2 regions of the Telluria sp. ZB2R32 genome follow, and region 1 is predicted to be linked to the other one. Evidence: predicted binding sites of a transcription regulator. Region 1 holds the regulator's gene; the other holds the start of a gene.
What was found. The regulator FNR, encoded in region 1, switches genes on or off when oxygen is low (the NO sensors DNR and NnrR bind a similar motif). The targets are predictions, from matches to a motif close to TTGATNNNNATCAA.

Region 2: AC56LG_RS17505 (universal stress protein) is a predicted target of FNR. The motif match lies at 1,499-1,512, and genes of this name have one in related genera.

What each region holds. Positions count from the first base shown of each region.
Region 1 is NZ_JCASIG010000006.1:312,296-316,516, reverse strand. It holds gene AC56LG_RS19005 (DUF885 domain-containing protein) at 1-491, shown strand, start outside; gene AC56LG_RS19000 (VOC family protein) at 664-1,092, shown strand; gene fnr (fumarate/nitrate reduction transcriptional regulator Fnr) at 1,134-1,901, opposite strand; gene AC56LG_RS18990 (cytochrome ubiquinol oxidase subunit I) at 2,054-3,517, shown strand; gene cydB (cytochrome d ubiquinol oxidase subunit II) at 3,519-4,221, shown strand, end outside.
Region 2 is NZ_JCASIG010000005.1:538,806-543,026, forward strand. It holds gene AC56LG_RS17495 (universal stress protein) at 1-261, opposite strand, end outside; gene phbB (acetoacetyl-CoA reductase) at 643-1,365, opposite strand; gene AC56LG_RS17505 (universal stress protein) at 1,590-2,096, shown strand; gene AC56LG_RS17510 (cation-translocating P-type ATPase) at 2,093-4,221, shown strand, end outside.

The DNA.
Region 1 (4,221 bases):
TGCCGGGCCACCACTTCCAGCTGGCGATCCAGCAGGAGCTGGCCGGCATCCCGAAATACCGCAGCCAGCGTATCTTCAGCGGCGGCAGCGCCCACAGCGAAGGCTGGGCGCTGTACACCGAACGCCTGGCGGTGGAGCAGGGCTGGTATGCGGGCGACGTGCCGGGTCTGCTGGGCGCGCTCGGCTCGGAACTGTTCCGCGCGCGCCGCCTCGTCGTCGACACCGGCCTGCACACCAAGGGCTGGACGCGCCAGCAGGCGGTCGACTACGGCATCAACGTCGAGGAAGTCGACCGCTACGTGGTCTGGCCCGGCCAGGCCACCGCCTACATGATCGGCATGCTGCGCATCGTCGAATTGCGCGAGAAGGCGAAGGCCGCGCTGGGACCGAAGTTCTCGCTGCCGGCCTTCCACGACATGGTGCTGGGCGCCGGGTCGGTGCCGCTCGACGTGCTGGGGCAGCTGGTCGACGGCTGGATTGCGAAGCAGTAGGGCGGGCATGCCCGCCGTACGCGCAGGTGCGTGGGCATGACCTTTCTTATATCTGCCGCGGGGTCGCACACGCCGTAAGGCGGGCATGCCCGCCCTACGTGCGCAACCGTTATCGCCGATGGCATACGTGGCATAATCGCCTGACCGACGAGGTGTCATCCGAGGAGCACACATGCAAACCCAGGAACTCCACCGCGGCCGCCTGATCGACCACATCCAGCTGGTCGTCGCCGACCTGCCTGCCTCGCGCACGTTCTACAGCGCCGTCTTCGCCGTCCTGCAAGTGCCGCTCGGCGGGCAGGGCGACGACTATTTCTGGTACGACGAACTGTTCGTTTCCAGCGCTTCCAGCGACGCCGCCCAGGGCCGGCTGACCGGGCGCCATCACCTGGCCTTCCAGGCGCGCGACCGCGCCGGCGTCGATGCTTTTTACAAGGCGGCGTTGCAGGCCGGCGGCCGCGACAACGGCGCGCCGGGCGAGCGCGCCTATCACCCCGGCTATTACGGCGCGTTCGTTCTCGACCCGGACGGCAACAACATCGAAGCCGTCCATCATGGCGAGGCAACCCGCAGCGCGCCTTCGGTGACCGTCACGTTTTGAGCGTCACGTCGTGAGGCGTCCCGGAACCGGGACGCACCGTCTCAGTTCATCGGGCTGCAGGTCTCGGTGCCGGCCGCCATCGCTTTCAGCCGGGCAGGTTGGAGCAGTTTTACCTCGCGCTTGTCGACCGCGATCCAGCCCTGCTTCTTGAATCGCGACAACAGCCGGCTGACGCTCTCGATGGTCAGGCCAAGGTAATTGCCGATGTCTTCGCGCGACATGCGCAACCCGAACTCGGTGGCCGAATAGGCGCGCGCCGCATAGCGCGCCGACAGGTTCACCAAAAAGACCGCGAAGCGCTGCTCGGCGCGCATATTGCCCAGTAATAACATCACGTTCTGCTCGCGCGTGATTTCCTGGCTCATGATTCGGTGGAAATGGCGCAACAGCGTCGGCACCTGGCCGAACAGTTCTTCCAGGCGCGCGAACGGGATCTCGCAGACCTCGCTGTCCTCGAGCGCCACCGCGTCGCAATGGTGGCGGTCGCCGCTGATCGCATCCATGCCGAGCAGTTCGCCGGCCATCTGGAAGCCGGTGATCTGCTGCTCGCCGGCCGCATTGATCTGGTAGGTCTTGAAGTGACCGTAGCGCACGGCGTAGAGGCTGCGAAACGCCTCGCCCATCGCGTACAGGCGCTCGTCGCGGGCAATGCGGCGGCGCGCGCCGATGATCTGGTCGAGGCGGTTCATGTCGGTGTCGTCGAGCCCCATCGGCAGGCACAACTGGTGCATGCTGCAGGCGCCGCAGCTGGCCTTGATGACGCCGAGATTGATCGGCGCGCCGGCGGGGAGGGAGGTGCCTTGGCTCATCGTTGCAAGGGAAAGGAGGGGAAGGTGGGTTACGCGCGATTATAGACCGGACTGTCGCGCAATCCCATCTTTTCGCGATCGGGGCAAATGCCAATTGTGCGCGCCCCGGCCCATGCTAGATTCTGGACACCCACAGCGAATGAGGAGCACCCATGTTTGGCCTATCGGCACTGGACCTGGCACGCGTGCAGTTCGCGTTCACGATGTCGTTTCACATTCTGTTCCCGGCGGTGACCATCGGCCTGGCCAGTTACCTGGCCGTGCTCGAGTTTTCCTGGCTGCGCACCAAGCGCCAGGTGTATGTCGACCTGTACCACTTCTGGCTGAAGATCTTCGCCGTCATGTTCGGCATGGGCGTGGTCTCGGGCATCGTGATGGCCTACCAGATCGGCACCAACTGGAGCTACATGTCCGAATTCGCCGGTTCCATCATGGGACCGGTGCTGGCCTACGAGGTGCTGACCGCCTTTTTCCTGGAAGCGGGCTTCCTTGGGGTGATGCTGTTCGGCTGGACCCGGGTCGGCCCCGGTCTGCATTTCATGGCTACCTGCATGGTCGCGGTCGGCACGCTGATTTCCGCGACCTGGATCCTGGCCGCCAACAGCTGGATGCAGACGCCGCAGGGTTACGCCATCGAGGGCGGGCGCATGGTGCCGGCCGACTGGCTGGCGATCGTCTTCAATCCCTCGTTCCCGTACCGGCTGCTGCACATGGTGGCGGCGGCCTACCTGTGCACGGCGCTGATCGTCGGCGCGGTCGGCGCCTGGCAGCTGTTGCGCCGTACGGACAACCCGGCGGTGCGCAAGATGCTGTCGATGGCGATGTGGATGATCCTGCTGGTCGCGCCGATCCAGGCCGTGATCGGCGATTTTCACGGCCTCAATACCGCCGAGCACCAGCCGGCCAAGCTGGCGGCGATGGAAGGGCACTGGCAGAACGAGCCGGGCGAGGCGATCCCGCTGCTGCTGTTCGGCATACCGGACATGGAGGCGGAAAAAACCCGTTTCGCCGTCGGTATCCCGCACCTGGGCAGCCTGATCCTGACCCACTCCTGGACCGGGCAGATCCCCGGCCTGAAGGAATTCGCGCGCGAAGACCGGCCCAATTCGCTGATCGTGTTCTGGAGCTTCCGCCTGATGGTCGGCCTGGGCCTGTTGATGATCGCGCTCGGCGCCTGGGGCTTCCTGCTGCGCAAGCGCGGGCGCATCTTCACCTACCGCCCCTTCCTGCATGCCGCCCTGTGGATGGGGCCGGCGGGCCTGGTCGCCATCCTGGCCGGCTGGACCACGACCGAGGTCGGGCGCCAGCCCTGGGTGGTGTACGGCGTGCTGCGTACGGCCGACGCCGTCTCGCCGCACGGCGCCGGGCCGCTGGCGCTCACGCTCGCGCTCTTCGTCGTCTCCTACTTCTTCGTGTTCGGCGCCGGCACGCTGTACGTGCTGCGCATGATGAAGAAGGGGCCGCAAGCTTTCGAGCTGCACCGCGCCACCGAGGGCGGGCCGGGTGAAGGGCGCACGCCGATGCGGCCGCTGTCGGCGGCCGACGTGGGAAATGACGACGACGATACGAGCGGCCACGGCGGCGCCGGCATGACACTCGACCCGAAAGGACCATGAGATGGGCATCGATACTTCGGTCATCTGGGCCGTTATCATTTATTTTTCGGTCTTCATGTACGTGGTGCTGGACGGCTTCGACCTCGGCATCGGCATGCTGTTCCCGTTCGTCAAGCAGAAGCGCGACCGCGACACCATGATGAATACCGTGGCGCCGGTCTGGGACGGCAACGAAACCTGGCTGGTGCTGGGCGGGGAGGGGTTGCTGCTGGCCTTCCCGGTGGCCTATTCGATCATCCTGACCGGGCTGTATTTACCACTGATCTTCATGCTGGTCGGCCTGGTGTTTCGCGGCGTCGCCTTCGAATTCCGCTTCAAGGCCAAGGATCACCGGCGCCACCTGTGGGACAAGGCCTTTATCGGCGGCTCGGTGGTGGCCTCGTTCTTCCAGGGCGTCTCGCTCGGCGCTTTCCTCGACGGTATCGCGGTGTCGGGACGCAGCTATGCCGGCGGCGCGCTCGACTGGATCGCGCCGTTCCCGCTGCTGGCCGGCGTCGGCGTCATGATCGCCTACACGCTCCTGGGCAGCACCTGGCTGATCATGAAGACCGAGGGCGACCTGCACAACCGCATGGTGCAGGTGGCGCGGCCGTTCGCGGTCATGCTATTAGCCAGCATCGTCATCATCAGCATCTGGACGCCGCTGCGCGACCCGGCCGTGGCCGACCGCTGGTTCACCTTCCCCAACATCGTGTTCCTGGCGC
Region 2 (4,221 bases), on a different contig from region 1:
GAGCCGGTACGGCACCTGCGCCTCGCGCGCCGCCTGTTCGACTCCGGCGAGGATGCTCCCGGCCTGCTCGTGGGCGTGCTGTTCGTATTCGGCGGGCGTCGACTCGAGCATCTCGGGGTTGGCGCTGAGCATGTGGAACGGCGGGACGACCGTCAGGCCAATTACCTCGGCCCCCGTCTCCCTGGCAAAGGCGACCCCGGCCAGCACCGCGCGCTGCGAAGCCGGGGATCCGTCGGTAGGCAGCAGAATGCGTTTGAACATGGCGGCTCCTCGAAATGCAATGACGTTGGTCCGGTCGCGGCCGTGATACGGGCGCGCGACATCAAGGCCGCAAGGAACACGCAGTCGAGCGGTGTCCAGTCGTGCCGGTCATGCAGGCGAATCTCGCTACCTGCCGAGGTCGCGCATCTGCCTCACCGCTTGTCCCCACCGGTACAGAGCCTGTCCTTGACGTCACTATCAAGATGAAGATTTTCACTTGCGATAGCCTTGATCTATATCAAATCTAGCCAACGAACCGGATTGCGCAGGGCCTCTGGCAAACACCAGCGACACGCGCGGTTCGCATGGTTATGACGCGCATGACGTCCCCACCCTGCTCGTTGGTTTGCCGCGCAGTTCGTGCACGGCAGCGCAACGCAACTAGGCCAGGTACTGGCCGCCGTTGACGTCGAACGTGGCCCCGGTGATGAAGCCGGCGTCGTCGTCCACCAGAAACGCAACGGTGCGTGCGATCTCGGCTGGCGTGCCGAGGCGGCCTACCGGAATCGCAGCAATGATGCTCGCCAGCACCTCGGGCCGCAGCGCCGCCAGCATTGCGGTATCGCAGTACCCGGGTGCGACCGCATTGACCGTGATGCCGTGAGCAGCGTTTTCCAGCGCCAGCGCCTTGGTGAAGCCGAGCAGGCCGGACTTGGCGGCGGCATAGTTGGATTGTCCGGCCTGCCCCTTGCGCCCGTTGACCGAACCGATACCGACAATGCGGCCGAAGCGCCGCTCGCGCATGCCGCCAATCACCTGCCGCGTCATGTTGAACATCGATCCCAGGTTGGTGTGGATGACCGAGAACCACTGGTCTTCGCGCATCTTGTGCAGCATTGCATCGGATGTAATACCGGCGTTGTTGACCAGGATATCGACCGGTCCAAGCACTTCCTCGACCTCGGCGACGCCGGCGCGGCAGGCCTCGAAATCGCTGACGTCCCAGCGAAACACCGGCACGCCGTCTTCGCGCTGCATGCGCCGCGCCGCATCCTCGTCGCCATGCCAGCTTGCTGCCACCCGACAGCCCCGGTCGCGCAGGGTCAGCGCGATTGCCTTGCCGATGCCACGGGTGCCGCCGGTTACGATCGCCGTCCTCGTCATCGCACGCCTCCTTCCGCTGGTTGTCTCGCGTTTGATCCGCCTGCGTGCTGTCGGTTCCAATGAGCCGTACGTGGCGCCGGCGGACTGGTTCGTCCAGGCGCGAGCGGCAGCCAATTCTGTCGCTCGTGCGTATTTGATTTATATCAAACAAAATTTTGATTAAATGCGCCAATCTGGCATTGCGCGTATTCGCCGCGCATGATCATTCCCACCGGGAGACGGCCATGTATCAACGGATTCTCGTGCCGACGGACGGATCCGAGCTGGCTACGGTAGCCGCCACCGCAGCGATTTCGTTTGCGCGGGCCTGTGGCGGCGAAATCGTCGCGTTATCCGTCGCCTATCCCGAGCCGGTGCTGTTGTCGGCCGAAGGCGCCGTGGCGTCCGGCACCGCGATGGGCGTCGATGTCCTGCTCGAGCAGGCGCAACACCACGTCGAACGAGTGGCCGAGGCCGCCCGGGTTGCCGGTGTCGCTTGCACCACGCTGACCGCCTATGGCTATTCGCCGGCCGACGAAATCATCGAAGTGGCCAAGCGCCGGCATTGCGACCTGATCTTCATCGCATCCCACGGACGCCGTGGCCTGAACCGGCTGATCGCCGGCAGCGTGACGCAACGTGTCCTGGCTTATGCACCGGTGCCGGTCATGGTCTACCGGCCGCACATCGCCCATGCGCGAGGACGACTCGGCCAGGATGTCCCCGAGGCCATGCGGGCGTCCGGCGGATGAAATACCGGGAGCCGGTCGCGCATGGCACCAACACGCCCGCTGGACTCGGCGCCGGCGAGGCGGCACAGCGGCTCGCGCGCGACGGCCCGAATGCGCTTTCTTCAGGCCGGGAACGCGGCTGGCGCACCATCGCGTGGCAGGCGGCGCGCGAACCGATGTTCGTGTTGCTGTTCGCGGCCGGGCTGCTCTACCTGCTGCTGGGCGAGCCGCACGAAGGCATCCTGATGTTCTCGCTCGTCGTCGCGACCCTCGGAATGACACTCTACGAGGAAGGCAAGGCCGAGCGCGCCCTCGCTGCGCTGCGCGACCTCGGCACGCCGCGCGCGCGGGTGATCCGCGACGGCCGCCAACTGAACGTCGACAGCCGGGAGGTGGTGGTGGGCGACCTGTGCGCGGTCGGCGAAGGCGACCGTGTGCCGGCCGACGGCATGCTGGTCGCCGGCCAGGACGTGCAGGCCGACGAGTCGCTGCTGACGGGCGAATCGGCGCCGGTGCCGAAGAGCCCGAAACAGTCCGGCCAGGAACAGCCGGCAAGTCCCGGCGCCGACGACCCTGCTGCCCTGTTTTCGGGGACGCTGCTGGTGCGCGGCCACGGCCTGGTCCTGGTGACCGCCACCGGCGCCGCGAGCGCGATCGGCCGCATCGGCCAGTCGCTGGCCGCCCTGGTGCCGGAACGGTCGCCCCTGCAGCGCCAGATGGCATCCGTGATCGCGCGCTTCGGGCTCGGCGGTGGCGCCCTAAGCCTGCTGCTGGTCGGTTACCACCTGGCCCAGGGCGGCGCCCTGCTGCAGGCACTGCTGGCCGGCCTGGCATTGGCGCTGGCCATGCTGCCCGAGGAATTCGCCGTCGTCCTCGCGCTGTTTCCCGCCCTCGGCGCCTCACGACTGGCCCGCGCGAATGTCCTGACGCGCGACTTGGCGGCCATTGAAACGCTCGGCGCCACGACCATTCTCTGCGTCGACAAGACCGGTACACTGACGGAAAACAGGATGAGCGTTGCGGCGCTGTACGCGGGCGGTGTCGCATGGCAGGCGGACGGGTCTCCAGTTCAGGCCTTGCCGGACGCGCTTGCCGCCCTGCTCGACGCCGGCATGCTGGCCAGCCGGGCGGACGGCTTCGAACCCATGGACCAGGCCCTGCACCGCTTCGGCGCCGCGTTCCCGGACCCGGACGGAAGCGATCGCTCTGACTGGACCCTTGCCCGCGAATACGGCATGAGCGCCGGGATGCGCGCGGTGGCGCACGGCTGGCAGGCCGGCGCCGGCAGCGACGCGATGGTGGCGGCCAAGGGCGCGCCCGAGGCGATCGCCGACCTGTGCCACCTGCCGCCCGCCATGGCCGCGCCCTTGCTGGCCGCGGCCGACGCCATGGCGGTGCGCGGGCTGCGCGTGCTGGCCGTGGCGCGCGCGGGGCACAACGCCTCCCGTTGGCCGGACGCCGTGCACGATTTCGATTTTGTGCCGCTCGGGCTGGTCGGCTTCGCCGATCCGCTGCGCGCCGGCGTGGCAGACGCGGTGGCGGAGTGCCGCGCCGCGGGCATGCGCGTCATGATGATCACGGGCGACTATCCTGCCACCGCGCTCAACATCGGGCGCCAGGCCGGCCTGGGCGGAGCCGAGCCCTTGACCGGCGCCCGCCTGGCGGCCATGGACGACGCCGCGCTGGAGCGCAGCCTTGCACAGGCCGATATCTGCGCCCGCGTCGCGCCCGAACAGAAGCTGCGGATCGTGCGCGCGTTGCAACGTGGCGGTGCGATCGTCGCCATGACCGGCGACGGCGTCAACGATGCGCCCGCACTGCAGGCTGCCCACGTCGGCATCGCCATGGGCCGGCGCGGCACCGACGTCGCGCGCGAAGCAGCCGACCTGGTGCTGACTGACGATCATTTCGCTTCGATCGTGCGTGCTGTGCGGGTGGGGCGCCACATCTACGCCAACATGCGCAAAGCGATGGTCTATATCGTCGCCGTCCACGTTCCGACGGCGGGACTGGCCCTGCTGCCGCTGATGCTGGGCTGGCCGATCGTGCTGGGCCCGGTCCACATCGTGTTCCTCGAGCTCGTGATCGACCCGGCCTGCGCGTTGGCTTTTGAGAACGAGGCCGAGGAGCCGGACCTGATGCGCCG